2 regions of the Vibrio stylophorae genome follow, and region 2 is predicted to be linked to the other one. Evidence: riboswitches for the same ligand, from Rfam matches in the RefSeq annotation. Region 2 holds a riboswitch; the other holds the start of a gene.

Region 1 (16,469 bases), 470 kb from region 2:
GTACTCTTTGGCGCCATGCTTGAAAAAGCAGGGGCAGGCAGTTATTTCATTCGCGTCGCATTTTCCCTATTGGGGCATATGCGTGGTGGCCCTGCGAAAGCGTCAGTCGTCGCCTCTGGGCTTTCTGGCATGGTTTCAGGATCTTCTATTGCCAATGTGGTGACCACGGGGACCTTTACGATTCCACTGATGAAGCGCGTTGGCTTTCCTGGCACCAAAGCAGGCGCGGTAGAAGTGGCCGCTTCCACCAATGGTCAGCTCACACCGCCAGTTATGGGCGCAGCGGCATTTTTAATGGTGGAGTATGTGGGGATCTCTTATATCGAGGTCATCAAACACGCCTTCTTACCTGCGATCATCTCCTATATTGCCTTGCTTTATATCGTTCACTTAGAAGCGCTAAAAGCAGGCATGCAAGGATTACCGCGCCATCAATCTGAGCGTGCATTGGCGCAATCCGCCACCATGTGCTTTGTGATAAAAAGCCTCTATTGGCTCACCATCCCCACCCTAGTCATCGCCTTAAGCTTTTTCTTTTACTACGGACTCAGCTGGGTCAAAACTGCGCTAGGTGCCGCAACCATCTATTTTGTTCTGGTGCTGTCCATCACTGCCTATCTTGGACTGATTCGTATTTCAGCGCGCTATTACGCCCCTGAAATTTATAATCATGATCAGCAGTTTGATGAGCTGCCAGCACCACTACCGACCTTTCTTTCGGGCCTGCATTTTTTACTACCCATTGTGATATTGGTCTGGTGCTTAACCGTAGAGCGTTTATCTCCTGGGCTTTCCGCATTTTGGGCTAGCTGCATGATGATCTTTATTTTGATCACTCAGCATCCATTGATTCGCTATTTCCGCCGCCAAATGCATTTATCCAATGATCATGAAAACGCCGAGCAAGCCAGCTTACGCAGTGGCTGTCGAGATGTGCTTGAAAGCATGGTGATTGGTGCGCGCAATATGATTGGAATAGGTGTTGCAACAGCTGCGGCTGGGGTTGTGGTTGGCGTCGTCACGCTGACAGGGATCGGCTTAATTTTGACTGAATTTGTCGAGTTTATCTCTGGCGGTAATATGATTTTGATGTTGATCTTTACCGCAGTGATCAGCCTATTACTAGGAATGGGCCTGCCCACCACAGCTAACTATATTGTGGTTTCGACCCTCATGGCACCCGTGATTGTGGAACTTGGCGGCCAACATGGCCTGATTGTACCGCTCATTGCTGTTCATCTATTTGTCTTCTATTTTGGCATCTTAGCTGACGACACGCCGCCGGTGGGGCTTGCGGCTTTTGCCGCAGCCGCAATCGCAAAATCAGATCCAATTCGAACCGGTATTCAAGGTTTCACTTACGATATTCGCACCGCGATTTTGCCCTTTATGTTTATCTTCAATACCCAACTATTGATGATAGGCATTGATTCACTGTGGCACCTTGCCTTAACCGTAACCTCCGCCACCATTGCCATTTTGCTCTTTTCGGCCGCCACCCAAGGCTATTGGCTGACCCGCAATAAATGGTGGGAAACCTTACTACTGCTGGTCTTTACCTTTAGCCTATTTCGTCCGGGTTTTTGGTGGGACAAAATCTATCCCGCGACTGAAACCTATCCTGGAAGCCAGCTAGTTGAAATCGCCGATCAACTTGCCATTGGTGAGCCACTTAATTTGCAAGTTTCTGGGCTGACGATTGAAGGTGATGAAGTCAGTAAAATTGTTCATCTTCCCTTTGATGAAAAAGCCAAAGGCGGACTGGCGCGCGTTGAATCAACTGGACTAATACTCAGCGAACGCAATGAGCAATTGATCGTCGATATGGTGGCCTTTGATAGCCCTGCGGATAAAGCCAAAATTCAATTTGACTGGCAAATTGAACAGGTCATTTTGCCGGCCGATCGGCCGATGAAAGAGTGGCTGTTTATTCCCGTTCTTTTCTTGGTTGGACTCATGGCTTGGAATCAAAAACGCCGCCTGCCGCATCAGCCCATTCATTAATACAAAGGCAGCCATAGCGCTGCCTTTACCTTATCGATATGTGGGAAAAAATATGTATCAACAGATTCTGATCCCAGTGGATCTCAACGAAAACAAGCTGAGTGATAAAGCCCTCAAACATGCCATTTGGCTTGCACAGCACTGTCATGCCACGCTTCACCTGCTTAATGTGGTTCCCGGAATTCATCAATCCATGGTTGCCACCTACTTTCCCAAAGATGCTGCGCAGGCCATGAAGCACGCTGCTCAGCAGCAGCTGGAGCAATTTGCAGCGCAACATATTCCAGCACCAATTACCTACACCACAACGATCAAAGAGGGAAAACCTTACACCACCATTATCGAGCATGCACAACACTTAAATGCCGATTTAATCGTATTACCCAGCCATAAACGCAGTAAAGTAGATAAGGTTATGCTAGGTTCCGTTGCAACCAAAGTTGCCGCGCACTCACCCATTCATATCATGGTCATCAAACCTTAATACCTACATGGCACAACTCCCGTTCACAATTTAATGTGTCATTTGTCGATAGTGACGTGTTTTCCTGCCCCTTAAAAACGTGACAACCATCACGTTGCAATTTTATAGAAAGATCACACGTCAAGTTACAAGCAATAAGAGAATATATTTCTCTTACTCAGTCTATTTTCATTGGCAAATGGAAAATATCTTTCTAGCAAAACTCGTATATTAGTGAACATGAAATGCCGATGATTCACATCGCCCTTACCTACGACAATAGACGCGCATCGACGCCTCTTTAAGGCATTGACATGATCAAAACTAATTTGTGGCCACACTTTATCGATACTCTTAAGCGTGAAGTGGTGCCCTCTCTTGGCTGTACTGAGCCCGTCTCAGTCGCTTTGGCCGCAGCCACCGCCATGACCAAACTCACCGGCCCAATTGACTCGATTCAAATCTATGTATCTGCGAATCTGATGAAAAATGGCATGGGCGTAGGCATTCCAGGCACAGGGATGGTTGGTCTACCGATTGCAGCCGCATTGGGCGCGATTGCTGGTGATGCAAATGCCAAATTGGAAGTATTGAAAGCCATTCAGAGCTCAGATGTACAAGCTGCAAAAGCCATGGTCGACCAAGGCCAAGTACAAGTACATGTCGCAGATGTACCGCATATTTTGTATGCCAAAGTTCAATTGCAATCGAACCAACATCGTGTCGCAGTCACCATTGCTGATCAACATACCAATATCATTGCCATTGAAGAAAATGCCAATGTAGAAAGCTTTGCAACCGCGGTCAAAGCAAGTGCCAATGACCCAATCGACAATCCATTTGAGCAAGCGAATCTGCAAGATGTTTTTGATTTTGCAACGCAGGCTCCAGTGAGCGATCTTGAGTTGATGCAGCAAGCCTATGAGCTCAATAACGCCCTCTCTCAAGAAGGCCTCACTGGCAAATATGGTCTACAAGTGGGTGCAACTTTTGAACGTAATGTGACTCGCGGCCTGCTCTCAGCCGGTTTACTAACCTCAGTATTGTCTCGCACTGCGGCAGCATCCGATGCTCGAATGGATGGCGCCATGAAAGCGGCCATGAGTAATTCAGGTTCGGGCAATCAAGGTATTGCCGCAACAATGCCAGTGGTTGCTGTTGCCGATCATCTACAAGTCAGCCCAGAACAGCTCACTCGCGCTTTGACTTTGTCACACCTCACTGCGATTTATATTAAGAGCCATCAAAACAAATTGTCCGCATTGTGCGGTGCAACCACAGCGTGTATGGGCTCAGCCGCAGCGATTACTTGGTTACTCGGTGGCAATTTTCAACAAATGAATCATGCCATTTGCAGCATGATTGGCGATATTTCGGGCATGATCTGTGACGGCGCAAAAACAAGCTGCGCCATGAAAGTTTCGTCATCGGCTGGTGCCGCGGTAAAAGCGGCATTGATGGCACTCGATGATCTACGTGTCACCGGCCATGAAGGTATTGTGGCGGAAGATGCCGATGCCTCAATTCGTAATCTATCGGCACTTGCCAATGGTGCAATGGCACAAACTGACGTACAAATTTTAGACATTATGATGCACAAAGCATCCTAATATTTAGCGATAAAAAAGAGTAATGCTCCATGATTCAAATTATTAATACTGAAAAAGCACCTGCGGCAGTCGGCCCATATGTTCAAGCAAAAGTCGTTGGTGAGATGATCTACACCTCGGGTCAGCTTCCGATTAATCCTGCCACTGGCAAAATGCCAGAGGATATCAGCGCACAAACACAACAATCATTGGCCAATGTTGAAGCCATTTTGCTCGCGGCAGGCTCAGACAAAAGCAAAATCGTAAAAGCAACTGTGTTTGTTAAAGATCTCAATGATTTTGCACAAGTGAACGCTGCTTATGCTGAATTTTTTGGTGAAAACTGTCCCGCGCGTAGTTGTGTTGAAGTCGCTCGCTTGCCACTTGATGCAAAAGTAGAAATTGAAGTGATTGCTGTAAAATAAATCAACTTTCGTTTATTTTTAAAACATCGAAAAAGGGCTCGCATATTGCGAGCCCTTTTTTATTGATCGCGTGAATGAATTTAACTTTAAAATCACACGCCCACTTGCAAATGATAAGACAATACTGATGCTTTTGTTAAAATTGAGACATCAGTCATTCTTGGTGACCTTAATTTATCAGACAAATTAGGTGATTTCGTTTTATTTGTTTGAATTTGCTAATGTTTTATATATTTCAAAACTGATCTAAATCAACGCAAAGAAAAGTTACCTCGGCCTTTTGAGTTATACAGCAAAATATTTCTTTGAAGTCATGCCTCAGCAGAATTTATTACAATTTTTTCTCTTTCAACGCGAGTAATCTTTAAGTCAATTCGATGGGTAAATCTTTAATTTTCTATCAATTAAATGATTTTTGCTTCTTTTTCATCCGGTTGGTTTAAATCGCTAGCAAACCCATAAATATAAACAATTCGTGGTATTACTATGAAAAGTAAAAACATCGCAACCCTAGCCATTCACGGTGGAGATCAGCATGACAAAGGTCATCACGCTATTTTTCCGCCAATCACCACTGCCAGTACCTTTATTCAAACCAATTTGGGTGAAGGTGGCGATTTTTGCTATGCACGTTGTGGCAACCCAACTCGCCATGCCTATGAAACAGCGCTTGCAGCGCTAGAAGGCGGTATTTACGCCACTGCGACAGCATCAGGGATGGCGGCAACGGCACTTGCGATGGAACTTCTACCTAAAGATGCCCATGTGATTGTCATGTGTGGCGTATACGGAGGGACTTACCGTTTATTTGAAAAACTGCGTCGCAATACCTCTGGCATTGAATTTGAATATATCAACCTCAATGATCTTGCTGCTGTCGAAGCTGCGATTCGCGATAACACGCAGATGATCTGGATTGAAACACCAACCAACCCGCTGCTTGAGCTGGTTGATATTCAAGCCATCTGCAAGCTGGCACAAGAAAAAAATATTCTCACCTGCGTTGATAACACCTTCTCAACCGCGTGGAACCAGCAGCCATTGGCGCTTGGTGCAGACATTGTGATGCTCTCCACCAGTAAATATATCGGCGGTCACTCGGATCTGATTGGCGGTGCATTGATCACCAATAAACCTGAGCTTGCTGAAAAAATAGATTTTATCAAAACCACAGTGGGCGCCGTAGCCTCACCATTTGATGCTTATCTAGCACTGCGTGGCATGAAAACTCTAGATGTTCGCATGCAACGTCAATGCGATAACGCCCAACAAATTGCAACTTTCTTAGAAAATCACCCTGCAGTTGTGGAAGTGCACTACCCCGGCCTTGCATCACACCCACAGTTTGAACTGTGTCAGCGTCAAATGCGCACCGGCGGCGCAGTGGTCACCATTCGCTTAGCTGGCGATATGACGACAGTGAAATCCTTCATTGGCAAACTGCAATATTTCGTTTTAGCCGAGTCTCTAGGCGGTGTGGAGAGCATGCTCAACCACTCAGCGTCCATGTCACACGGCTCTATGACTCCAGAAGAAAGAGAAGCTATTGGTGTGTTTGATACCACCCTGCGCCTCTCTGTAGGCATTGAAGATATCAATGATCTGATTGCCGATTTAACTCACGCCCTTGCTTAAGGAAATAACTATGACTGATTATGGAATTTGGACGGTAGTGACGCCTCTGGTCACCATCCTGCTGGCAGTCTTCACGCGCCAAGTAATACTCTCATTGTTGGCTGGTGTTTTTGTCGGCTCAACTGTTATCGCAGGCTTTAATCCTCTTCAAGGTGCTGCTTCAACACTCGATGGCATCATCAACACTTTTGGTTCTGCTGGTAACACCCGCACCATTTTGTTCTGTTTTATGGTGGGCGGTCTGATCCGTTTGATGCAAGTGACTGGCGGTACTGTTGGTTTGGTGCGTTGGTTGACTGAAAAAGCAAACGTCATCAACAACAAGAAAGCAGTGCAGCTACTTTCTATGTTGATCACATCGCTGATCTTTATTGAAAGCTCAATCTCTGAAATGGCTGCGGGTACCGCGACGAAAGAGCTTGCGAAACCCTATGGCGTATCACGTGAGAAAATGGCTTATGTGATCCAATCATCTTGCGTTTCTGTTTGCTCTAGCGTGATGGTGAACGGCTGGGGTGCGGCAATGATGGGTGTCATTGGCGTTCAGATCAGCAAAGGCTTCATCGACGGCGAACCATTTGGCATTCTAGCTGGCTCCATGGTCTTTAACTTGATGGCTTGGCTCTCTTTGGCATCCGTGTTGTTCTACATCTTCAGTGACTTCTCATGGGGCCCAATGAAGACCGCAGATATTCGCGCAGCCAATGGTCAAGAGCTTCGCGAAGGCGCATTCCCAATCTCAACTGAAGAAGATCTAGAGGTGATTGATCACCCAGCATGTAACAGCATGCTCAACTTCTTCATTCCGCTTGTACCAACCATTTTGATGGTGCCAATCGGTCTGTTAATCACTGGTAATGGCGATATTGCACAGGGTTCAGGCTCAACTTCTGTATTCTGGGGTGTGATGACAGGTACTGCGATCTCCATGATCTGGTTCGTTGGTCGCGGCATGATGAATATTGAGAACTTCTTCAAACACCTATTTGCAGGTTACTCAAGCATGATCCCACTGGGTGCGATTATGACCCTTGCGTTCTTGATGGGCAGCATCTCTGGTGATTTGAACACTGGCGCATATATTACCAACGCCATTGATGGCATCATTCCATCAGGCTTCTCTGCAGCGTTTGTATTCTTAATTGCTGCGATTATGTCACTGGCAACGGGTACATCATGGGGCACCTTCTCCATCATGATCCCAATCGGTATTCAAATTGGTACGGCCATTGGTATCGACCCACAGCTCATGATTGGTGCAGCAATTTCCGGTGCGATTTTCGGTGATATGACTTCACCAATCAGTGATACCGGTATTGTAGCCTCCATGGCAACGGGTAACGACCATATTGACCATATTCGTACGCAGTTCCCATATGCATTGTTAACAGGTGCGATTGCCACCGTGCTCTTTACCATTCTTGGCTTTATGATGTTGGGCTAAGGCCTTTGATTCCCCCTATAATTTCCACATCGGCACTGATTTCAGTGCCGATGTTTTTTGTTAAGGAAGCAACATGCAATTTTCACGAATACCGCGCGTCACCATCAGCCATAATCCCACCCCAGTAGAGTCAATGCCGCGTCTCTCACAGGCGCTGGGCTGTGATATTTGGATCAAGCGCGATGATTGCACTGGACTTGCAGGTGGCGGCAATAAGACACGCAAACTTGAATATTTAATTGCCGATGCACAAAAACAAGGTGCTGATATCTTACTCACTGTGGGTGGTATTCAATCGAACCATGCAAGGCAGACCGCGGCGGCTGCGGCAAAATTTGGCTTTGAATGTGAGCTCATTTTGGAGCAAGTGAGCGGTACACCGACCGAAAATTACCATGACAATGGCAATCTGCTACTGAACCAACTCTGCGGCGCTCAGATCATTGAATTGGCAGAAGGTCAAAGCTGTGACGATGCGATCAACAAGCGCGCTGATGAGCTTAAAGCGCAAGGTCGCCGCCCGTACATCATTCCCATGGGCGGATCCAATGTGATCGGTAGCTTGGGTTATGTACAATGCGCACTAGAGCTTAGCGAACAACTCAAAGACAACCCTGTCGATCAAATCGTCCTCGCTTCAGGCAGTGCTGGTACTCAAGCAGGCTTAATTGCCGGTTTGATCCTCGCCAATAACCACACGCCAGTTTTAGGAATCAATGTTAGCCGCAGCAGCAGCGAACAAAATACCAAAGTCACGGCTCTCTTAGTGGAAATTTTGGATTTTCTTGGTCTTGATTCAAGCCATGCGAGTGATTACGTACATACCAATGGCGACTACTTTGGCCCTGGCTATGGCATCGTCACCGAGCAAGCCAATGACGCAGTCAAACGTTGCGCCAGCCTTGAGGGGATCTTGCTTGATCCGGTTTATACCGGCAAAGCAATGGCAGGATTGATTGACTTGGTGACCACAAATCAAATCGACAAAAGTTCGCGACAGCTCTTTTTACACACCGGCGGCAGCCCTGCTTTGTTTGCCTACCGCAGCACCTTTTAAAAAAGCGTTATTGCGACCAAGCTTATTCGCTAAAAACAAAAAACCGCGCCAAGCGCGGTTTTTTTCTAATCAAAGAAACATGGTTCTCATCGAAATTAGAACGGAATGTCGTCTTCAAAATCCATTGGTGGCTCATTGTACTGCGGCGCAGATTGTTGCGGAGCCGACTGCTGAGGCGCATTGTAAGATTGCTGCTGCGCTTGATAAGGCGCTTGTTGTTGCTGAGCTTGTGGCGCAGGTTGCTGAGGTTGACCCCAACCGCCTTGTTGCTGTGCTGAAGCACCGCCACCTTGACGACCACCTAGCATTTGCATGCTGCCGTTAAAGCCTTGTACAACCACTTCCGTGGTGTAACGCTCTTGGCCGTTTTGATCTTGCCATTTACGGGTTTGTAATTGGCCTTCAATGTAAACTTGTGAACCTTTTTTCAGGTACTCACCAGCCACTTCAGCGACTTTGCCAAACAGCGCCACACGGTGCCATTCAGTTTTTTCACGCTGTTCACCGGTGTTTTTATCACGCCATGATTCAGAGGTTGCCACAGTGATATTGGCAACGGCACCGCCATTTGGCATATAACGGATTTCAGGATCGTTACCCAAGTGACCTACAAGAATAACTTTATTGACGCCACGACTGGCCATAATGAGCTCCAGATCTAGTTGATGGACGCATCATTGCGCCACTGAAAATAACGGACGAGTTTACCACGCTTCGTGGTCAAAACCATAGCGCGAAAACAGGCGCAGATCTCAAGATTAGCACGGAAAAACCACTGTGTATAATCACAGTTAGTGATTGCGTATTTTTCCCGCTGTGCGATACTTGCTGCTCGTCATTTGCTCAGTGAAGTAGTGTTATGAACCATATCGAAGTCCGCGGAGCTCGCACCCATAATCTAAAAAATATCAGTCTTGAGCTCCCTCGCGATAAACTCATTGTGATCACCGGCCTCTCAGGCTCAGGAAAGTCCTCCTTAGCCTTTGACACCCTCTATGCCGAAGGGCAGCGCCGCTATGTGGAATCACTGTCTGCTTACGCTCGTCAATTTCTATCTTTGATGGAAAAACCCGATGTGGATCATATTGAAGGATTGTCGCCTGCGATCTCCATTGAGCAAAAATCAACCTCCCATAACCCACGCTCAACGGTGGGGACCATCACCGAAGTCTATGACTATCTTCGCTTGCTTTATGCGCGCGTCGGTGAACCTCGATGCCCAACCCACGACACGCCGCTGGCCGCACAAACCGTCAGCCAGATGGTGGATGAAGTTCTGAACTTGCCTGAAGGCAGCAAGTTGATGCTCCTTGCTCCGATTGTACGCGAGCGTAAAGGGGAGCATGTGAAAACGCTGGCCAATCTAGCCGCTCAAGGATTTATTCGTGCACGCATTGATGGTGATGTGTGCGATCTTTCCGATCCACCAAAGCTTGAGCTTCATAAAAAACATACCATCGAAGTGGTGGTGGATCGCTTTAAGGTGCGTGATGATCTTAAGCAGCGCTTGGCTGAATCTTTTGAAACGGCACTGGAGCTTTCCGGCGGCTTAGTGCATATCGCTTCCATGGAAGAGATTGAAGCGCACAACAAAATTTTCTCAGCCAATTTTGCCTGTAACCATTGTGGCTACAGTATGGCTGAGCTTGAGCCTCGCCTATTCTCCTTTAACAATCCAGCAGGCGCTTGCCCAACCTGTGATGGTTTAGGCGTTCAGCAATATTTTGATGCCAATCGTGTGGTGCAAAATGCCGAACTCAGTCTTGCTGGCGGAGCAATTCGCGGCTGGGATCAACGTAATTTCTATTATTTCCAAATGCTCAATTCACTAGCAGAGCATTATGGCTTTGATCTGCATGCGCCTTTTAATGCACTCCCGCAAAAGATTCAAAACATCATTTTGCATGGATCAGGCAATGAAGAAATTGAGTTTCGCTATGTCAATGACCGTGGTGATACCCGCGTAAAACGCCACCCCTTTGAAGGGATTTTGAATAATCTTGCTCGTCGTTATCACGACACGGAGTCCAATGCCGTCCGTGAAGAGTTAGCCAAGTATGTGTCGACCAAACCTTGCGCCAGTTGTGATGGTTCGCGTTTACGCCTCGAAGCTCGCCATGTCTTTATTGATCAAACGAACCTACCGCAAATCTGCGAAATGAGCATTCAACAGGCCATGGACTTTTTTGACTCGCTGAAATTTAGCGGGCAAAAAGCGCAAATTGCCGAAAAAGTACTGAAAGAGATTCGCGAACGCCTCTCCTTCTTGGTTAACGTCGGCCTCAATTACCTGAATCTCTCACGCAGTGCAGAGACCCTTTCTGGTGGTGAAGCACAGCGGATCCGTTTGGCAAGCCAAATTGGTGCTGGGTTGGTGGGTGTTATGTATGTTCTTGATGAGCCATCCATTGGTTTGCATCAACGTGATAACGAGCGACTACTCAAAACCTTGAATCATCTTCGTGATCTTGGCAATACCGTGGTGGTGGTTGAGCACGACGAGGATGCCATTCGCCAAGCCGACTATATCGTCGATATCGGTCCAGGTGCTGGTGTGCATGGTGGCCAAGTGGTTGCAGCGGGTGACTATCAAGCCATTATTGACACCCCAGAATCACTCACAGGCCAATATCTCAGCGGCCAACAACAGATTGAGTTACCAACTGAGCGCGTGGCCTTCGATCCCAAACGCGTTGTCACCTTAAAAGGCGCGACAGGTAATAACCTCAAAGCCGTTAATTTAACCTTACCTGTCGGCTTATTTACCTGTGTAACTGGCGTTTCTGGCTCGGGTAAATCAACCTTAATTAACGACACCTTCTTCCGTATTGCCCATCGCGATCTCAATGGTGCAACTGTCAATGAGCCGGCTCCTTATCAAGCAATTCAAGGTTTGGATCAGTTTGATAAAGTGATCGATATTGATCAAAGTCCTATTGGTCGTACGCCGCGTTCAAACCCAGCCACCTACACAGGGATCTTTACCCCAATTCGTGAACTATTTGCTGGCACGCAAGAGTCACGCGCGCGCGGCTATAAAGTAGGCCGCTTTAGCTTTAACGTGCGCGGCGGTCGCTGCGAAGCCTGTCAGGGCGATGGTGTGATCAAAGTTGAAATGCACTTCTTACCGGATGTCTATGTGCCTTGTGATAGCTGTAAAGGAAAACGCTACAACCGCGAAACACTGGAGATTCAATACAAAGGTAAATCCATCGACGATGTGCTTGAAATGACTGTCGAAGATGCACGTGAATTCTTTGACCCAGTTCCCGTAATTGCGCGAAAACTGCAAACCTTAATCGATGTCGGTTTATCTTATGTTCGCCTTGGCCAAGCCGCGACCACCCTCTCCGGTGGTGAAGCACAACGCGTTAAATTGGCGCGAGAACTATCAAAACGCGATACAGGTAAAACGCTGTATATTTTGGATGAGCCAACCACAGGTCTACATTTCCATGATATCAAGCAGCTACTGACCGTTTTGCATCGTCTGCGTGATCATGGCAATACCGTGGTGGTGATTGAGCACAACCTTGATGTTATTAAAACAGCTGATTGGATTGTGGATCTCGGCCCTGAAGGCGGCAACGGCGGTGGTGAAATTATTGCCCAAGGCACACCAGAGCAAGTGGCTCAAGTGAAAGGATCGCACACGGCGCATTTCTTAAAACCGATGTTGCACATTAAAAAATCATAACCGATGAGCAAGACACTCTATCTACAAGGAACGCAACTTGAACCCATGCAAGCCAGTGAGAAATCACTGGCTCTGCCTTTTTTCACATGTATTGCATTGTTTTACTTAGGGACCATGCATTACTTTCAACCACACTCTGGTCGTGAAGGACTTGAGTTACCTTTTAATGTGCTATCCATTCTTCCCTTTGGTTTCGCTATCGTTTTAGGGATTGCACAGGCATTCATCCGAGGCAATGTTCAGCTCAATCGCTATAGCGTAGCAATCACAAGCATCTGTTTACTGCTCTCCATCCCATTCTTCTATTCGACAACAGAATCATCATCCAGCCTACTGCGCATGGTTGGTCTTTGGAGTGGTGGTTTATTTTTTATCGCTTGGCAGCAAATTCATCTACGTCGTAAAAACGCACAATTCTGGCTCATTGTTAGCGCTGCAGTCATCGAAACACTATTCGTGTGGGGACAGCGATTATATTTCACGCCTGAACTATCTGATATGCAATACGGTATATTTGAGTACAAAGAAAGCCTCAGCGCATTTTTGCTCATCGCCGCAGTACTGTCTTGCTACCTCTATGTTCATCGTTCAACTGCATATCGCTGGTCTGATGCAGCCACGCTTCTTAGCTGCGTTTTATTCTTGAGCCTTTTGCTCGAAATCCATGCATTCAAGCAACTACTGATTTTCTGTGTGTCTCTAGCGCTACTCATCTACGGTCATTGGCAAGCCCATCGTAAAAAACGCCTCTATTTTCTAGTCACTTTGCTAGCCACTGCTTTTGTCTTCCAATTATTGCTGCAAGGTTATATTGAGCGTCTTTCACAATTCAATTGGCATGATATCTCATCACAACTCACGCTTTGGCAACAAACGTTGGTTCTCTTTCTGAAGCAGCCTTGGCTTGGTTATGGCTATGGCAACTTTGGGCAAATCATCGCTCAGCAGTATGCGGTGCAAGGCATCATGCCAACAAACATGACCCATTACCCTTCGCATCCGAATAGCGAGCTGCTCTATTGGGTGGTTGAAGGCGGCGTCATACCACTGATTGGCTGTGTTATTTTTGCTTATGTGCTGATATCACTGGCTAAATCACAACATCATAGTCAGCAAATCACTTACCTTGCGATCATCTTACCGTTATTGATGCAGTTGCTGACATCGAGCCCATTTGAAAACGCTTTACCTTATTGGCTCACCTTTCTACTCATTGTTTGCTATTTTACACCACGAAAAAGCCAGCCCTATGCCATTGCAACTTGGGCAAATAAAACGTTCAAATTTGCCATACCTGTGCTTTGCATCACGCTGAGTCTATTCGTCATCACCGCACTACATACATCAATGCAACTACATCGTATCGCTCATCATGATACGGCTCAGTCCACCTTTTTACAGCAGCACACCATCTTCAACACCAGAGCACAGCCACAGCAATATCAGGCAACCCTATATCAGCAGCAACTCGCTCTCGCAGTTACAACCAACGATTTAACTGCTGCGCGCAACTACCTGAACTGGGCGAAAAGATACACCACGCATCGTGTCGAGCTGGATCTCTACCGAGATATGTTAATAGCCTGCTATCTCCTTAAGGATGATGTTCAAATCGCGCAGATTCAGCGTGAGGCCGCAATGCTATTTCCAAACCAAGATGTGAGTATGGATGCCTCACTCAAAGCACAGATCGACCTGCGCCGTATAGAAAATCAACCAACAGAAAAATAAAGACGTTTGTGATTGTTGACAAAATAACCACAACTGTTTATCAATAGTGCATCTTCAAATCGCATGATGCGATCACTCAGAAGAGGTGCGTTACTCAGGTAGTCGTCGGGGAGACCCGCTCAAGTCCGACGATCAGGGGAGTAACGCCGAGGCCAATGCCTGCGGGACGGGCAAAGGTCGGCTACGAGGGCTGAATCCCTCGGGCTGTCACCGCCATCGGCGGTGGAGAGCTTCTGATATGGCACCCGCTTACGCCCCGCCACGTCAGCTCTCCTAACAATGGACGTTGGGAATTATCCCGCAACATGAAGTAATTACGCGGAGTTACACAAGTGAGCCCTATTACCGTAGCAAAATTCGGCGGCACCTCGGTGGCCGATTTTCAAGCCATGAGCCTCAGTGCGCAAGTGGTGGAAAACAACCCTTCAACACGTTTAGTGATTATCAGTGCCTGCTCAGGTGTTACCAACCTATTGGTCGAACTGGCCAATGGCGTTGATGCCGCCCGTCAGCAAGCACTACTTAGCCAACTGCAGCAAATTCACTACAGCATTTTGGATGATCTGCAACAAGGCGATAGCGTCAAATCTGATATTGATGCGCTACTCGATGATGTCGCTACACTGGCAAAAACAGCAGCCATGGCATCGTCAGTGCAAACCACAGATGCACTGGTTGCCTGTGGTGAATTGCTATCAACCCATATTTTTGCGCAACTGCTTCGCGAACGCGGCAATAATGCAGCGCGTTTCGATATTCGCGATGTGATGCGTACCGATGATCAATTTGGCCGCGCCCAGCCACAACTGGAAGCCATTCGCGAATTGGTACAATCCCAGCTGGCACCGCTGTGCCAACAGCAGATGATCGTATCACAAGGTTTTATAGGCCGTGATGCGCAAGGCAATACCACCACCCTAGGTCGTGGTGGTAGTGATTACAGCGCCGCGCTTCTTGCTGAAGCCATTGATGCGGGCACCCTTGAGATCTGGACCGATGTTCCGGGTATCTACACCACAGATCCCCGCATTGCCCCCAAAGCTGGCCCAATTGCAGAAATCAGCTTTAGTGAAGCCTCTGAAATGGCGAACTTCGGCGCTAAAATTTTGCACCCATCGACACTGATCCCAGCAATTCGCCAGCAAATTCCTGTCTTTGTTGGCTCATCAAAAGCGCCAGAACAAGGCGGCACTTGGGTCCGTAAATCAGCTGACAGCTCACCGCTGTTCCGCGCTTTAGCGCTGCGCAACAACCAAACCATGGTCACTTTGCACAGCCTAAATATGTTCCATGCCTACGGTTTTCTTGCTGAAGTCTTTAAGATTTTGGCCAAGCATCGCATCTCGGTCGATCTGATTACCACCTCAGAAGTAAGTGTGGCACTGACCTTAGATAAAACCGACACCAGTGGCGGCGCGCCGCAACTTCCAGCAGCAGCCCTTGAAGAGCTCTCAGAGCTATGCCGCGTTGAAGTCGAGCAAAACCTGAGCTTGGTTGCGCTGATTGGTAACCAAATGAGTCACACCAAAGGTGCCAGCAAAGCGGTATTTGAAACCCTAGAAGATCATAATATTCGAATGATTTGCTACGGTGCGAGCACCCATAACCTGTGCTTTATGGTCTCAGCCGATGAAGCCAAAGAGGTGATTCAAAAACTGCATGAAGCACTTTTTGAATAAACAACACAGCAGCAATGGTTCAAAAAAGGCGCGAATTTCGCGCCTTTTTATTGCTAAAGATGATCAAATCTTCACTGAGGAACCACAAACTTACCCGCTTACGCAGTGACTACCACTTTGCTTGCTTTAAGCTCTAAGTTAGGTGCCAACCACTTTTCAGCCGTTTCTAAATCCCAACCTTTGCGCTTAGCATAGTCTTGCAGTTGATCCTCTTGAATCTGTGCCACAGCGAAATAGCGAGACTCAGGATGAGAGAAGATCCATCCTGATACCGAAGCGCCTGGCCACATCGCATAACTTGTGGTCAGCTGCATGCCCGTATGCGCCTCAACATTGAGCAAATCCCAAATGGCCTGTTTTTCTGTATGCTCTGGACACGCAGGATAACCGGGCGCCGGACGGATCCCTTGGTAGTTTTCTCGAATGAGCTCTGCGTTACTGAGTTCCTCATCAGGACAGAAACCCCAAATTTTAGTACGCACTTCTTGATGCAAATATTCCGCAAAAGCTTCTGCCAAGCGATCGGCCACCGCCTGAATCATAATGGCGTTATAGTCATCACCCTTGGCTTTATAGGCATTGGCTAGCGCCTCTTCACCGATACCACCAGTTACCGCAAAGGCACCAATCCAATCCGCAAGTGCCGCGCTTTTCGGCGCAACATAATCACTCAAACAATAATTAGGACCGTTTCGCTTTTGTGTCTGCTGACGAAGATGATGCAAACGCACGCGACATTGCTGCC
Region 2 (16,469 bases):
GCAACAAACTGAGCAGAACGAAGATCGCGGCTAGTGATATTAATCTCGCTGCCGCTTGGTGCCACAATGCTTGAAGGCACGGCTTTGGGAGCGAGCGTTAGTTGTGTTTCGACTGGCGTAGCACAACCAGTTAAAGTGAGAAGAGCGGCTGCAGCCAATAATTTGATCTTCATCGATTAGTTTCCTTTTGCCTGTGGGCGTTTCGATGCCTGCAAAATAACGAATTTGCCATTGGATGCCAAGGTGTTCACTTGGCCAAACAAGCGTTTTAGCTTGATATGGTAACCGAGATGACGATTCCCGATCACAATAAGTTTGCCTTCATTTGCGAGAACATGGCGAGCATCACAGAACATCTGCCAAGCGATATGGTCCGTGATGGCGTTTTGTTGGTGAAATGGAGGATTGCACAAGACGAGGTCAACACTTTGCGGCGCAAAACCACTTAAACAATCATTCACGCGCGCTTCAACTTGGTGCGCTGGTCCTAAATTTTCATCGGCATTGAGATGAGCTGAGGCTACCGCCATGGGGCTTTCATCAACTGCAATGATCTGTGCTTGCGGATTTAAGCGAGCGGCTTGCAAGCTCAAAATGCCATTACCACAACCGAGATCAACGATGGTTTTTAGACTGGGATCTTTCGGAATGTGTTGCAGCATTAAGTGCGCGGCAATGTCGAGTTTCGTATTGGCAAACACATTGGCGTGGTTTTGCATTTCAAAATCATAATCCGGCACAGACCAGCGGATAGGTGCTGGTAGTTGCTGCTGCGTTTTTGCATTATGGCTGAAAATGAGACGCGATTTTTTTTGCGCTAGGCTGGTGTGCGTTGGGCCAAAATGTTTTTCAAAAAGAGCCAAGGTGCTGCTGTGAATCTCTTTAACCTTTCCTGCGCAGATCAGGGTGGCGTCTTTAGGTAGGATTTGGCTGAGTTTCATCAACTGCCAAGTGAGTAAACGCTGACTTTTAGGCAGCTTCATCAGCACCAGCGATGGTGTTCCTTGCCAAGGCTCAAGGCAGTCCCAAAAGGCAAAATCGGCTTGTGTTGATTGACTTTGCTCACGGTTATAGGCCGTACCCAATTGGCTGACATGGCTGTCGTGAATATGACGTAATTTAGCTGTTTGCTTGTCAAGCGCGCAGGCGAGGGCGCCAAAACTGTCGTTGAGTAGCCAAACTTCTTCGCTGATATCGAGCTGTTGCTCCTGTATATATTGCAACAGATATTCGTCGCCCGCATCCCATGCTTGTAAGGTGTCTTGCTCACGCTTTGGATAACGATAAAGCGGTGCACCGATTGGCGCAAAAATAGGGGCTGAAGCGGCCATAAAGCTCTCGATTACGGAATAAAGTTGGTATTGTTGAGGATATCAATTCAGGTTGCAATGGTTGCGAAGATTGCTTGATTAATTTTAACCAAATCTTGATTTTATGCTGCTTTTTGCGGCAGGATGCTGCTCTGTGAATTTGACTTAGATCAATAACCAGGAAGCAAGCATGTCGATTCTGCCGATCATTGAAAGCAAAGTGAGAGAGGCGCTCTCACCAACACATTTAGAGTTGCGAAATGAAAGCCATCTTCATCGCGGTCCACGTGATGCGGAAACGCATTTTAAACTGATTGTGGTCAGTGAACACTTTGATGGCATGCGTTTAATTCAGCGCCATCGTTTGATTCATGAGCTTCTCAAAAATGAGATGGTTCACCCTATTCATGCCCTCGCTATCAGCGCGTATACTAATGCGGAATGGTTAGAAAGAGCGCAGCAAGCGCCACAGACACCCAATTGTCGCGGTGGTGATCTCGCCAATACATAGTTGATGCATGGAGGCAATATGCAGGTCGCAGAATTGCCTTTTTTTTGGTCAAAAATTTCTATCTTTTGAGCGATTTGCCAGTTTTGTTTTGCGTAACTGTTTACACTTCGTTGCAGTGTTTATCATAGAGCGACGAATTAATGTAAATATGTCGTTACATTTTGATTGTTTTCGCAACAAATACGCATAAAAAATAGGTGAATCGCTTTCATGACATTTATTTTGGGGCGATTGTAGGAAAAATGTGAACGTTTGCGTGATTGTGATGTGGCGCAAATGAAGCTCGCTAACTATTTGAAATTTAAGGTGTTGGTGTGGTACTCATTGCTCAGTCAAAAAACCATGTGTTTAACATGGCTAAACAGACGCCGACCCCTTTATTGACGCTGATTTGTCGTGGTCAGCTCGCGTTTAAGATGTTAGAATTGCGCGCTTGATAATTGCTCAGCGCTACGTCGCAAGACGTTATGAGAAAGTTAATGAGTCGGCGACTGAGTGATTTACAGCAGTCATGTCGTGCTCTTTAATTTGTGCGCAATTTAAAGGTTTCTTTCCCGTTAATAGTGCAAGTGCATATGATTACAATTAAAAAGGGTCTGGATATCCCCATTACGGGAGCTCCAGCACAGGTAATAGATGATGGTCATGCCATCAAACACGTTGCCTTGCTTGGCGAAGAGTATGTTGGAATGCGTCCTACCATGCTTGTGCGTGAGGGCGATGTCGTGAAAAAAGGCCAAGTTCTTTTTACTGATAAAAAGAACCCTGGTGTGATGTTCACGGCGCCAGCTGCCGGTAAAGTGGTTGCTATCAACCGCGGCGCCAAGCGGGTACTTCAATCGGTTGTTATCGAAATCAACGGTGATGATCGAGTTTCATTTAGCCAATTCCAAGCCAGTGAACTGCCACAACTCGACCGCCAAGTGATCGTAGATCAATTGGTTCAGTCTGGTATGTGGACAGCTTTACGTACTCGTCCGTTTAGCAAGGTTCCAGCGATTGATGCAACGCCAGATGCCATTTTTGTGACTGCGATGGATAGCAATCCATTAGCAGCAAATCCAGAAGTGATCATCAACGAGCAAGCGGATGCATTTAAAGCTGGTTTACAAATCGTGGCACGCCTGACTGAAGGCAAAGTGTTCGTTTGTAAAAAAGGCGCAAGCCTACCGCGCATTGATGCGGCCAATGTTGAAGAGCATGTCTTTGACGGCCCACATCCAGCCGGTCTTGTGGGTACTCACATTCACTTCTTACGTCCTGTTGACGGCTCACGCAGTGTATGGCATTTGAACTATCAAGATGTGATCGCTTTCGGTCAGTTGTTCTTGACTGGTGAGCTTTACACCGATCGCGTGGTTGCATTAGGCGGCCCCGTTGTGAGCAAGCCTCGTCTGCTGCGCACGCAAATCGGTGCGTGTTTGACTGAGCTGACTGACAAAGAGATTCTTCCTGGTGAAGTTCGTGTTATCTCTGGCTCTGTGCTCAGTGGCACTGAAGCGGATGAAGCGCATAACTATCTTGGACGTTACCATACGCAGGTTTCTGTGCTTCATGAGGGTCGTGAAAAAGAGTTCTTGGGTTGGATTGCACCAGGCAAAGAGAAATTCTCTGTGACTCGTGCGTTTATCAGCCAGTTCTTCAAAGGTAAAACCTTTGCTGTGACCACTTCAACCAATGGTAGCGAACGCGCCATGGTGCCAATCGGTAACTACGAAAAAGTAATGCCACTTGATCTTGAGCCAACACTGCTGCTTCGTGACATCATCTCGGGGGACTGTGATAGTGCTGTTCGTCTTGGTGTATTAGAGCTAGACGAAGAAGATTTGGGGCTATGTACCTATGTGTGCCCAGGTAAATATGACTTTGGCCCGCTGTTACGTGATTGCCTGACGACCATTGAGAAGGAAGGTTAACCATGGGTTTGAAGACATATCTTGAAAAAATCGAACATCACTTTGAACCAGGTGGTAAACACGAGCGTTGGTTTGCACTGTATGAAGCAGTGGCAACTGTGCTTTATACCCCAGGTACAGTGACCAAAGCTGGTTCACATATCCGTGACAGCATTGACTTGAAACGCATCATGATTATGGTGTGGTTTGCATGTTTCCCTGCGATGTTCTGGGGCATGTACAACACAGGTAACCAAGCAATTCTTGCATTGAACCACCTTTATGCAGGTGCGCAGCTGCAAGATATTATTGCGGGTAACTGGCATTACACGCTCACCCAATTCTTGGGTGGTAGCTTGAGCTCTGATGCAGGTTGGATCAGCAAAATGCTGCTGGGTGCAACTTACTTCGTGCCAATCTATGCCGTGGTATTTATTGTCGGCGGTTTCTGGGAAGTTCTGTTCTGCATGGTGCGTAAGCACGAAGTGAACGAAGGCTTCTTTGTGACCTCGATTCTGTTTGCATTGATCGTTCCGCCTACTTTGCCTCTTTGGCAAGCGGCACTGGGTATCACTTTTGGTGTGGTAGTTGCTAAAGAGATCTTTGGCGGTACCGGCCGCAACTTTATGAACCCTGCGCTGGCTGGTCGTGCATTCCTATTCTTTGCCTATCCGGCACAAATCTCTGGTGATTTGGTGTGGACTGCGGCTGATGGTTACTCAGGTGCGACTGCATTGAGCCAATGGGCTCACGGTGGTCAAGCTGAAGTGATCAACCGTATCACGGAACAGCCAATCACTTGGATGGATGCCTTTATCGGTAACATTCCAGGCTCAATTGGTGAAACATCAACCCTGTTCATTTTGCTTGGCGGTTTGATGATTGTCGCGATGGGTATCGCATCATGGCGCATTATTGCTGGCGTGATGATCGGTATGATTGCAACTGCAACGCTGTTCAACGTGATTGGTTCTGACACCAACCCAATGTTTAACATGCACTGGTACTGGCACCTTGTTTTGGGTGGTTTTGCCTTTGGTATGATTTTCATGGCAACTGATCCTGTGTCTGCTTCATTTACCAATGCCGGTAAGTGGTGGTACGGCGCTTTGATTGGTGCGATGGCAGTGATGATTCGCGTCGTTAACCCTGCATATCCAGAGGGCATGATGCTGGCAATTCTGTTTGCCAACCTATTTGCACCTCTATTTGACCACGCAGTGGTAGAACGCAACATTAAGCGGAGATTGGCACGCTATGGCAAAGAGTAACGATAGCATTAGCAAAACGCTGCTCGTGGTCATCGTGTTGAGCATCGTGTGCTCAATCGTGGTGTCTACTGCAGCAGTACAGTTGCGTCCAAAACAGCAACAAAATGCGGTATTGGATGTGCAGAAAAACATTCTAGCGGTTGCTGGTTTGTTGAAAGAAGGCACCGATATTAGTGCAACCTATGCACAGTATATTGAGCCAAAATTGGTTGATCTAAAAACCGGCCAATACATTGAGCAAACCCCTGAAGGTCAAGATGCCGCAAGCTATAACCAGCGCGCCGCAGCAAAAGATCCAGCACAGTCTATTAAGATTGAACCAGAGCAAGATTTCGCGAAAATTATTCGCCGTGCAAACATCGCTAAAGTGTATTTGGTGAAAGATGCGCAGGGCAAAATCGTGAACTACGTGCTGCCTATTCATGGCAATGGTTTGTGGTCCATGATGTACGCATTTGTGGCAATCGAAACTGATGGCCATACCGCTTCTGGTATTACTTACTACGAGCAAGGTGAAACTCCTGGGCTTGGTGGTGAAGTAGAAAATCCAAAGTGGCGTGCACAATTTGTGGGCAAACAACTGTTGGATGAAAATGGTCAACCTGCACTTCGCGTGGTGAAAGGTGGCGCACCAAAAGGTGATCGATTTGGTGTCGATGGGCTTTCTGGCGCAACTTTGACCAGTAACGGTGTACAGCACTCATTTGATTTTTGGTTGGGTAAGAATGGCTTTGGTCCATTCTTGAAAAACCTACGTGAGGGGACCTTGAACAATGGCTGATATGAAAGAGATTAAAAAAGTCTTAGTAAGCCCCTTCGTGGACAATAACCCGATCGCTTTGCAAGTGCTGGGTATCTGTTCTGCATTGGCGGTGACCACTAAGATGGAAACTGCGTTTGTTATGGCGCTCGCGGTAACTTTCGTGACGGCATTTTCAAACATGTTTGTATCGATGATTCGTAACCACATTCCAAACAGTGTACGTATCATTGTGCAAATGGCGATCATTGCTTCTTTGGTTATCGTGGTAGACCAAGTGCTGCGTGCTTATCTATTCGATATTTCCAAGCAGCTTTCGGTATTCGTTGGTTTGATTATTACCAACTGTATCGTGATGGGGCGCGCTGAAGCTTACGCGATGAAATCTGAGCCGCTTCCTGCATTTATGGATGGTATCGGTAACGGTTTGGGCTATGGTTTTATCCTACTGACTGTTGCGTTTTTCCGTGAATTGTTGGGTTCTGGCAGCCTATTTGGTGTGAAACTATTGCCACTTGTTGGTGACGGTGGTTGGTATCAACCAAACGGAATGATGTTGTTGGCGCCTTCAGCGTTCTTCCTAATTGGTTTCTTTATTTGGATCCTACGTACACTGAAACCGGCTCAAATCGAGGCGAAGGAGTAAGGCCCTATGGAACATTATATTAGCCTGCTGGTTCGCTCGATCTTTATTGAGAACCTAGCATTATCATTCTTCCTTGGTATGTGTACTTTCCTAGCGGTGTCTAAGAAAGTAAAAACATCAATGGGTTTGGGTGTCGCAGTAACTGTCGTATTGATGGTTTCCGTTCCTGCGAACAACTTGATTTACAACTTGATTCTGAAAGATGGCGCCTTGATGCCAGGTTTGGATCTGAGCTTCTTAAACTTCATCACCTTTATTGGTGTGATTGCAGCTCTGGTACAAATTCTAGAAATGATCCTGGATCGCTTCTTTCCACCACTTTATAACGCGTTGGGTATCTTCCTACCTTTGATTACCGTGAACTGTGCGATTTTTGGTGCGGTATCTTTCATGGTGCAACGTGATTATAACTTCAGTGAATCTGTGGTGTATGGCTTGGGTAGCGGTATTGGTTGGACGCTTGCGATTGTTGCTTTGGCAGGTATTCGCGAAAAGCTGAAGTATGCTGATGTCCCTCCAGGTCTTCGTGGTTTAGGAATCACCTTTATCACAGCAGGTTTGATGGCGTTAGGCTTTATGTCTTTCTCTGGTGTTCAACTGTAAGTCGGGTAAACCGCAATAACAAAGGAATAATGAATGAATACGATTATTCTCGGCGTCGTGATGTTTACCTTGATCATTTTGGCCTTGGTATTGGTAATTCTCTTTGCGAAGTCCAAATTGGTTCCAACAGGTGATATCACAATTAGCATTAATGGCGATCCAGATAAGGCGATCACCACCGGTGCGGGTGGTAAGTTGCTTACTGCTCTTGCTGGCTCTGGCATTTTCGTGTCTTCAGCTTGTGGCGGTGGTGGCTCATGTGGCCAGTGCCGCGTTAAAGTGAAATCAGGTGGTGGTGATATTCTGCCAACTGAATTGGACCATATCTCTAAGGGTGAAGCCCGTGAAGGTGAGCGTCTAGCCTGTCAGGTGAATGTGAAAACTGACATGGACATTGAGTTGCCAGAAGAGATCTTCGGTGTGAAACGATGGGAATGTGAAGTTATCTCCAATGATAACAAAGCAACTTTTATCAAAGAGTTGAAACTACGCATTCCAGCCGGCGAAACCGTACCTTTCCGTGCGGGTGGTTATATCCAGATTGAAGCGCCTGTGCACCATGTGAAATACAGTGAATTTGATATTCCTGAAGAGTACCGTGGCGACTGGGACAAATTTAATCTGTTCCGCTATGAGTCAATCGTGAATGAACCGACGATTCGTGCTTACTCAATGGCGAACTACCCAGAAGAAGAAGGCATCATCATGTTGAACGTGCGTATTGCGACTCCGCCGCCGAACAACCCTGATGTACCACCAGGTATCATGTCTTCTTACATTTGGTCACTGAAAGCGGGTGATAAATGTACGATTTCGGGTCCATTTGGTGAATTCTTTGCGAAAGAAACTGATGCAGAGATGGTCTTCATTGGCGGTGGTGCTGGTATGGCACCAATGCGTTCACATATTTTCGATCAGCTGAAGCGTCTGAAATCAAAACGTAAGATGAGCTTCTGGTATGGTGCCCGTTCGAAGCGTGAAATGTTCTATGTAGAAGATTTCGATATGCTTCAAGCAGAAAATGACAACTTTGTTTGGCATTGTGCGCTGTCTGATCCACTTCCAGAGGATAACTGGGATGGATACACTGGCTTTATCCATAACGTGCTTTATGAAAACTACTTGCGTGATCATGAAGCGCCAGAGGATTGCGAATTTTACATGTGTGGTCCGCCAGTGATGAACGCCGCAGTGATCAATATGCTCAAAGATCTCGGTGTAGAAGAAGAAAATATTCTTCTCGATGATTTTGGTGGCTAACCCCATTACGGAATAAAATGGCTGGCCTTAAGGCCAGCCTTTTTCATATCAGTACAATTTTCGGAACAAGATTATGTATTCTCAATTGCGACGCGCAGTATCTTGGTTAGGGCTAGGGTTGCTTGTGTTGGTTATGCAAGGATGTAGCCAAGACAAGCAGGTCTATCATTTAACTGGCTCAACTATGGGCACTTACTATTCAATCAAGGTGATTTTGCCGCAGGATAGCCAGCTTAAACCTGACTTTTTGCTCAATGAGATCGATTTACGTCTTGAGCGTGTGAACGATCAAATGTCGACTTATCGCAAAGACTCAGAACTCAGTCGTTTTAACCAAAGCCGCACTGATACGCCAATGACAGTTTCACAAGATACTGCATTTGTAATTACCGAAGCTTTGCGCCTGAATAAATTAACCAGCGGTGCTTTGGATGTCACCATGGGACCTTTGGTGAATCTTTGGGGGTTTGGTCCTGAAGCGCGCCCTGAAACTGTACCGAGTAAGGCACTGATTGCAGAGCGTCGTAAAATGACCGGCACGCAATTTCTTCATGTTGTTTCGCCAACGCAGTTAGTTAAGACAAATCCAGATCTTTATGTCGATCTGTCTTCGATTGCCAAAGGCTTTGGTGTTGATGTGATTGCTGAATACTTTGATGATTTGGGTATCAAGGATTACTTGGTTGAAATTGGTGGCGAAGTGCGCACGCGCGGAGTGAATGATGCCGGTGTGCCATGGCGTATTGCCATTGAAAAACCGGTACCAGGGCAGCCAGCAGTACAGCAGATCGTTTCTATATCTGATCATGCGATTGCAACATCAGGTGATTATCGTAATTACTTTGAAGAAAATGGCCGCCGCTATTCGCATACTATCGATCCAGCAACGGCAATGCCAATCAATCACAGACTGGTCTCTGTGAGCGTGATTAATCAATCTTGTATGACAGCGGATGGCTTGGCGACCGGTTTGATGGTCATGGGGCCAGAAAAAGGTCTCGCACTTGCCGAGAAAGAAGGTCTAGCTGTGTATATGATTATTAAAACGGATGATGGCTTTGAAAGCCGTTATTCCAGTGCATTTAAACCTTATTTAGCTGTTGAGGGCGAATAATGCAGATTTTTCTGATTACATTTGGATTTTTTGTGGTGGTAATTGCCGCGATGGCAATTGGCTATGTGATTCAACGTAAGTCGATTCATGGTAGTTGTGGCGGTCTTGGCTCTGTTGGCATTGAGAAAGAGTGTGATTGCCCAGAGCCCTGTGATGCGCGCAAAGCGCGAGAAGCGAAAGCCAAACAAGAAGAACAATGGCAGAAGGATCGCATTCTTTAATGAAAAACGCAGCGCTAGTCGCTGCGTTTTTTTTATGACTGGCGTAGAATACCAGCAATAACCTTTGATAAGAACGGATACCAAACCGTTGAAAAATCTAACTTCTTGGCTATTTAGTCTCTCGCGGAACCAAAAAATCATTTTAAGTATGGCAAGTGACGCGGTATTTATTATTTTTGCCTATATTTGCGCATATTATGCACGTTTGGGGGATTTTGCTGAAACGCTTTCAAATATTAATATATGGGTTTGTAGTGCGACAGCAGCGATGACTCTCATTGCATTTCATTGCTTGGGTTTATATCGGACTGTATTGCGATATGCAGGCGTTGATTTGGGGAAATTAATGCTTGCTGGTGTTTTATTTTCAGCCGTAACAATAACGCTATTGTCATATTACTTTCGAGAAATGCTGCCGCGGACAGTGCCGATTATTTACAGCGCCTTTTTATTCTGTCTTGTCGTGAGCATTCGCGTATGGTTACGGCATTTACATCATTCATTGATTCATAGTTGCTCAAAGAAAGCACTTATTTATGGTGCGGGGCGATGTGGTCGTCAACTTGCTGCAATCCTAAAGCAAGGTGAAATGTATACACCAGTTGCTTATATTGATGATGATGCCAACTTACAAGGCAAAACAGTTCAAGGACTGAAGGTCTATTCACCCAATCAACTTGAACGCATGATTAAAAAGTATCAACTTACACATGTTTTTGTAGCGCTGTCCAGTGGTTCGAAAAATGAGCGGAAGGTCATCGTACGTTCATTAATGCCACATAAACTCGAAGTATTATCCATTCCTGATATCAATGCAGTCGCTACTGGGGAGATTAAATTCGATGAGCTTAAAGATGTCGCTATTGATGATCTTCTTGGGCGTCATAGTGTTGATGCGCATCACGCATTGCTGACGGCGAATATTCGTTCATTGAATGTGATGGTCACTGGGGCTGGCGGATCAATTGGTTCTGAGCTATGTCGACAAATTATTAAACAAAACCCGCAGCAAATCGTATTATTTGAGTTGAATGAATTTGCTTTATATCAAATAGAAAAAGAGCTCAGTGCCATAGCAAGTTGTGAAGTCATTTCTATTTTGGGTTCGGTACAAGATCAAGCGCGATTGACTTCCGTGATGAAGCACTTTGCCATAGATACGCTCTATCATGCGGCAGCTTATAAGCATGTCCCTTTGGTCGAACAGAATATGAGTCAAGGTGTGCTGAATAATTTATTCGGGACACAGTCTTGCGCCGATGCGGCTATTGAAGCCGCAGTGAAAACTTTTGTTCTGATTTCAACAGATAAAGCGGTTCGGCCGACCAATGCCATGGGGGCTAGTAAGCGCATGGCTGAATTGGTGTTACAGGCTAAATCAGCTGAGCAGTCAAAGACGCGTTTTACCATGGTGCGCTTTGGTAATGTGCTGGGTTCATCTGGCTCAGTCATCCCACTTTTTAAACAGCAGATTCAAAATGGTGGTCCAATTACCGTCACACACCCTGAGATTATTCGTTATTTTATGACAATTCCTGAGGCTGCTCAGTTGGTAATTCAGGCTGGCGCTATGGGAGAAGGTGGTGATGTCTTTGTGTTAGATATGGGTGAACCGGTAAAAATTGTCGATTTGGCTAAAAACTTGGTGTCTTTGTCTGGTTTGGACATTAAAGATGCCGACCACCCCTATGGCGATGTGGAGATCCAATTTACGGGATTGCGGCCAGGCGAGAAGTTATATGAAGAATTGCTCGTGGGTGAACATGAAACAACAACCATGCATCCACAAATCAAACGCGCGCACGAACCCATGCTAGCGCTTGAACAACTAGAACCATTACTTAAGAACATTTATTTGGCTTGCCGCTGTGAAGATTCAGTTGAAATACGTCGTCTGTTGGCATTGGCGCCAACGGGTTATTGTGCAGACCAAAAAATTGTAGATTGGCTTTGGCAAAATAATATTGTCGAGATCAAGTCTGCAAGAAGTTGAGATAAATTTGATGAAACAAATTCGAAAAGCAGTGATTCCAGTGGCAGGTCTTGGGACTCGAATGTTGCCCGCTACAAAGGCAATTCCCAAAGAGATGTTGCCGATTGTGGATAAGCCGTTGATTCAATATGTGGTCAATGAATGTATTGCCGCAGGGATCAAAGAAATTATTTTGGTGACCCATGCGTCTAAAAATTCCATTGAAAACCACTTTGATACCTCTTTTGAACTGGAAGCAACGCTTGAAAAGCGTGTAAAACGCCAATTACTTGATGAAGTGCAAGCGATTTGCCCTGCGGATGTCACCATCATGCATGTGCGCCAGGGGCATGCTAAGGGACTTGGTCATGCGATTTTGTGCGCGAAACCTTTAGTGGGTGATGAGCCATTTGCGGTGGTCTTGCCAGATGTCTTGCTCGATGATGCTTCCTGTGATTTGCAAAAAGATAATTTGGCGCAGATGGCTGCACTTTATCAGGATACTGGGCATAGCCAGATTTTGGTTGAGCCTGTTGCGCAAGCACTTGTTCACCAATATGGTGTTGTAGATATTCATGGCGCCGAATTATCGCCAGGCGAATCAGCACCCATGGTGGCGACGGTTGAAAAGCCAAATGCAGAAGAGGCACCATCTAATTTAGCGATTGTCGGTCGTTATGTGCTTTCAGAGAAAATCTGGCCACTACTAGCAAAAACACCTCCGGGTGCTGGTGATGAAATTCAGCTTACCGATGCGATTGATATGCTCATGGCTGAAGCGCCTGTAAATGCTTATCACATGAAAGGGGTGAGTCATGATTGCGGCAGTAAGTTTGGTTATGTGAAAGCCTTTATCGATTATGCATTGCGCCATGATGAAGTAAAAGATCGGCTACAAACCTATTTGAAGTCGTTAAATGCTTAATAAAAAGGCTTCCATTTGGAAGCCTTTTTAATTTAGTGAGGGCGATTAGATTAAGAAATCATCTAGATTCGCGCCAGCATCCAATTTTTCTTTAAGTGCTGATGGGGTACGGCCTTGGCCAGTCCAAGTTTTCTCTTCACCGTTTTCATCGATGAATTTGTATTTTGCTGGACGTGGTGCGCGTTTACCTTTGGCTTTTGGCGCAGACTCAGAGAAAAGCTCTTCTGGGTTGATGCCATCTTTTAAAAGCATTTCACGATATTGTTCTAGTTTAGCAAGGCGTTCTGCATTTGCTTCGCGCTCTGCTGCTTCAGACTCTTCACGTTCTGCAATAACAAGCGTTAATTTCTCTTGTGCCTCAACCAATTGTTCAAGTGATAGATCACGAGTTTGCGCACGCAAAGAACGTAGGTTAAGTAGAACCTTAATTGCTTCAGACATAGTTATTAATCCTATTTTATTTTCCTATGAATCAGGGGGAATACCCCTGATACAGGGATATTAGTTATTTCGATTTAAATTCTAGCAGCGCTTTTTTTAAAATAAAAGAAAACAAATGATAATGTTCAGATAGGGTTAATTTTCAACATCTTTTTTTTGCAGTGAATATGATGTTGGGAGAGACTTTACGGTTAAAATTAAATCTATCAGAAATGCTGCAAAATTTATTGCGACGAAGTTCAAGTTCGATTCGAGCAAATGTCGAACCGTGTTTGCACAAAAAAACACCTATAATGTTACATTCTTCAAAAAGAAATGGTTGCAAATGTGAGCTTTGTCATTAGAATTGGCTGCACCTAATCCAGGTAGAGGCGCACTGTCTATCAGTAGGTTTGGCGAGGTTGACCACCGATGACCCAAATTGAAAGGAGCCCGTGCCGAAGTCTATAAAGCGTCATCTTTGTAGGCTGGGGTCGTTTTTAATAGGAACGACACTGCCATAGTCAACATTCACTATGGAGCGCTACTGTTGGGGGTCCCAATTGGGGTTTTCTCATCTATCCATGTCATATGGAAACAGTAGATCTCCAACCAAATAGGTTGTACGAGAGATCATGGACATTTCCACTCACGAATATATCAACACAGTTTACTCTGTGATCCCGCCAGTCGTGGCGTTAATCCTAGTTCTATTTACCCGTCGGGTGCTGCTTTCTTTGGGCGTCGGCATTCTCTGTGGTGCATATTTTTATGCCGAAGGTGACCTTTGGGGCGCATTTAAATATCTCGATCATATTACCAGCGCGTTGTTTGTGAACGTTGATGGCGGAAATACATTTTGGAGCGATAAAGTTTCCATCCTCATTTTCCTTATCTGCCTTGGCGTGATGACTGCATTAATGACCCTTTCTGGTGGTACACGCGCATTTGCACAGTGGGCTCAACGTAAAATTAAAAACCGTCGCGGCGCGAAAATGATGTCTGCTCTTTTGGGCGTTTTCATTTTTATTGATGACTATTTTAATAGTCTTGCTGTCGGTGCAATTTCTCGTCCTGTAACAGATCAATTTAAAGTTTCTCGTGCGAAACTTGCCTATATTCTTGATTCAACAGCAGCACCAATGTGTGTAATTATGCCTGCATCAAGTTGGGGTGCCTATATTATTACGCAAATCGCAGACATTCTTGAAAAAAACCACATTCATGAGTCTAGTCCGTTAGGCACTTTTGTGACCATGATTCCAATGAACTTTTATGCCATTTTCGCATTATTAATGGTGCTTGCTGTGGCTTGGTTCCAAATTGATATTGGTCCAATGCGTCGTCATGAGCGTTTAGCACTACAAGGGACTCCTGTTGAAGCGCAGGAAGGTAAAAATCAAGAAGAGATTGAAATTAAAGAGAGTAGCCAAGGTCATGTTGCTGATTTGGTGATGCCTGTTGTGGTTCTTGTGATTGCAACCATTGGTGCCATGATGTGGACTGGCGCGCAGGCAATGGCTGCGGATGGTCGCGCATTTACTGTATTGGGTGCATTTGAAAATACCTCAGTGACAGATTCTCTTCTATATAGCGGTATCATCGGTGTATTGGCGGCGCTTGTGGGTCCACTTCGCCAGCGTCTACCTCGCGCAGAATTGGTGCATGCCATTAGCATGGGTACCAAATCTATGTTTGGTGCGATTTTGATTCTTCTGTTTGCATGGAGTATCAGTACAGTGATCGATAACCTACAAACCGGTGCTTATCTGTCTGGTTTGGTGATGGAACATAAAGTAGGTATTGCACTGATGCCGCTTATTTTCTTCACACTGTCTGGTTTTATGGCTTTTGCAACGGGGACGTCATGGGGCACCTTTGGTTTGATGCTTCCAATCGCGGGAAGCATGGCGGCGGCATCTGCGGCTAACGACCCAACAACTGCAAGCATGGTACTGCCAATGTTGGCTTCGGTACTTGCTGGCTCTGTGTTTGGTGACCACTGCTCACCAATTTCAGATACCACCATTTTGTCCTCAACCGGTGCGCGTTGCTGCCACATTGACCACGTGATGACGCAGTTGCCTTATGCACTTTCTATCGCACTTATCTCGATGATCGGTTATGGTGTGCTTGGCTTTACAGAAAGTACCTTTGCTGGCTTTATGACCTGTACGGTGCTGTTTATTGCTTGGATTGTCTTCTTGCTGATTTTCAACAAAAGACACCCAGAATTAGAAGAAGCATAATGATAACAAGGGGCCCAGCAGGGCCCTTTGTTTTAAGACCCAGAAAGAGAGAACACCTTTGGCGCAACTGTATTTCTATTACTCGGCGATGAATGCCGGTAAATCGACCACCTTGCTGCAATCTGCATTTAACTACAAAGAGCGCGGAATGAATCCGCTGGTGATGACCGCAGCGATTGATGATCGTTTTGGTCAAGGTAAAGTGGCCTCACGAATCGGCCTAGAAGCGCCTGCAGAGCTTTTTACGCCAGAGAGTGACCTCTTTGGTGATATTCAATCCTTGCACCAACAGAGCGCGATTGACTGCGTTTTAATTGATGAAGCCCAGTTTTTAACTAAGGCACAGGTTCATGCCATTACCTTGGTGGTGGATCAGCTTAATATTCCAGTACTTTGTTATGGCTTGCGCACGGATTTTCGTGGCGAGCTTTTTGAAGGTAGCCAATATTTACTGGCTTGGGCTGATAAAATGGTCGAGCTCAAGACCATTTGTCATTGTGGTCGCAAAGCCAGCCGTGTGATCCGCTTAAATGGCGAAGGCAAAGCCATTGCTGATGGCGAGCAAGTCGTGATTGGTGGGAATGAAAGTTATGTCTCTGTTTGCCGCAAACATTACTTTGAGGCGCTTGAGCAAGCATAGCCATGATTGGCTGATGTCCCATGAAAAATAAGATGAACATCAGATAAAAAGGGAGGCTATGCCTCCCTTTGTTGTTTTCGCGCGTTGCCATTGAATTTTATTTTTGATGGCGCGCTTGCAGTACCTGAATCACTTGTTCGAGATTCATCTCTTGATCTTGCAGGAGCACCAACAAATGATAGATGAGATCGGCCGATTCATTGGCGAGCTCTTCACGATCATTGACGGTTGCAGCCAGCGCCACTTCTACACCTTCTTCACCCACTTTTTGCGCCATACGCTTGGTGCCGCGAGCAAATAGGCTTGCTGTGTAAGAAGTACTCGCATTGCCGCCTTTACGGCTGGCAAGTAGGGTTTCAAGCTGATACAAAAAGGCCAACTGCGGGGTGGATGCATCGCGCTGCTCCGCCACATCAAAGCAGCTTTCGACACCGGTGTGGCAGGTCGGGCCCACAGGCATAGCAAGTACCAGCAAGGTATCTTGATCGCAATCTAGGCTGATGCTTTGCACTTGCAGATGATTGCCAGACGCTTCTCCTTTCGTCCACAGGCGATTTTTGCTGCGTGAAAAAAAGGTCACTAACTTTGTTTGCTCAGTTTTTTCCAAGGCTTCAGGGCTCATATAACCCAGCATCAACACTTTGCCGCTTACAGCATGTTGAATAATGGCGG

The links. Region 2 has a riboswitch for lysine ahead of L9P36_RS03970 (Na+/H+ antiporter NhaC family protein). Riboswitches for the same ligand answer to the same signal wherever they lie in the genome.
Region 1: it holds a riboswitch for lysine, as region 2 does, so the genes downstream of both, lysC (lysine-sensitive aspartokinase 3) here and L9P36_RS03970 (Na+/H+ antiporter NhaC family protein) in region 2, are expected to answer to the same signal.

Annotation. Positions count from the first base shown of each region.
Region 1 is NZ_CAKLDI010000001.1:382,372-398,840, reverse strand. It holds gene L9P36_RS01875 (TRAP transporter permease) at 1-2,004, shown strand, start outside; gene L9P36_RS01870 (universal stress protein) at 2,057-2,488, shown strand; gene L9P36_RS01865 (L-cysteine desulfidase family protein) at 2,785-4,077, shown strand; gene L9P36_RS01860 (RidA family protein) at 4,107-4,481, shown strand; gene L9P36_RS01855 (trans-sulfuration enzyme family protein) at 4,968-6,116, shown strand; gene L9P36_RS01850 (Na+/H+ antiporter NhaC family protein) at 6,127-7,560, shown strand; gene L9P36_RS01845 (D-cysteine desulfhydrase family protein) at 7,634-8,617, shown strand; gene L9P36_RS01840 (single-stranded DNA-binding protein) at 8,713-9,261, opposite strand; gene uvrA (excinuclease ABC subunit UvrA) at 9,477-12,314, shown strand; gene L9P36_RS01830 (O-antigen ligase family protein) at 12,318-14,045, shown strand; lysine riboswitch at 14,118-14,286, shown strand; gene lysC (lysine-sensitive aspartokinase 3) at 14,435-15,724, shown strand; gene metH (methionine synthase) at 15,823-16,469, opposite strand, start outside.
Region 2 is NZ_CAKLDI010000001.1:849,266-865,734, forward strand. It holds gene L9P36_RS03900 (YajG family lipoprotein) at 1-173, opposite strand, end outside; gene L9P36_RS03905 (methyltransferase) at 177-1,331, opposite strand; gene L9P36_RS03910 (BolA family protein) at 1,501-1,821, shown strand; gene L9P36_RS03915 (Na(+)-translocating NADH-quinone reductase subunit A) at 2,397-3,737, shown strand; gene L9P36_RS03920 (NADH:ubiquinone reductase (Na(+)-transporting) subunit B) at 3,740-4,987, shown strand; gene L9P36_RS03925 (Na(+)-translocating NADH-quinone reductase subunit C) at 4,974-5,768, shown strand; gene L9P36_RS03930 (NADH:ubiquinone reductase (Na(+)-transporting) subunit D) at 5,761-6,393, shown strand; gene nqrE (NADH:ubiquinone reductase (Na(+)-transporting) subunit E) at 6,400-6,996, shown strand; gene nqrF (NADH:ubiquinone reductase (Na(+)-transporting) subunit F) at 7,030-8,256, shown strand; gene L9P36_RS03945 (FAD:protein FMN transferase) at 8,330-9,370, shown strand; gene nqrM ((Na+)-NQR maturation NqrM) at 9,370-9,591, shown strand; gene L9P36_RS03955 (polysaccharide biosynthesis protein) at 9,740-11,584, shown strand; gene galU (UTP--glucose-1-phosphate uridylyltransferase GalU) at 11,595-12,488, shown strand; gene L9P36_RS03965 (H-NS family histone-like protein) at 12,534-12,929, opposite strand; lysine riboswitch at 13,288-13,463, shown strand; gene L9P36_RS03970 (Na+/H+ antiporter NhaC family protein) at 13,550-15,157, shown strand; gene L9P36_RS03975 (thymidine kinase) at 15,216-15,797, shown strand; gene hisIE (bifunctional phosphoribosyl-AMP cyclohydrolase/phosphoribosyl-ATP diphosphatase HisIE) at 15,895-16,469, opposite strand, start outside.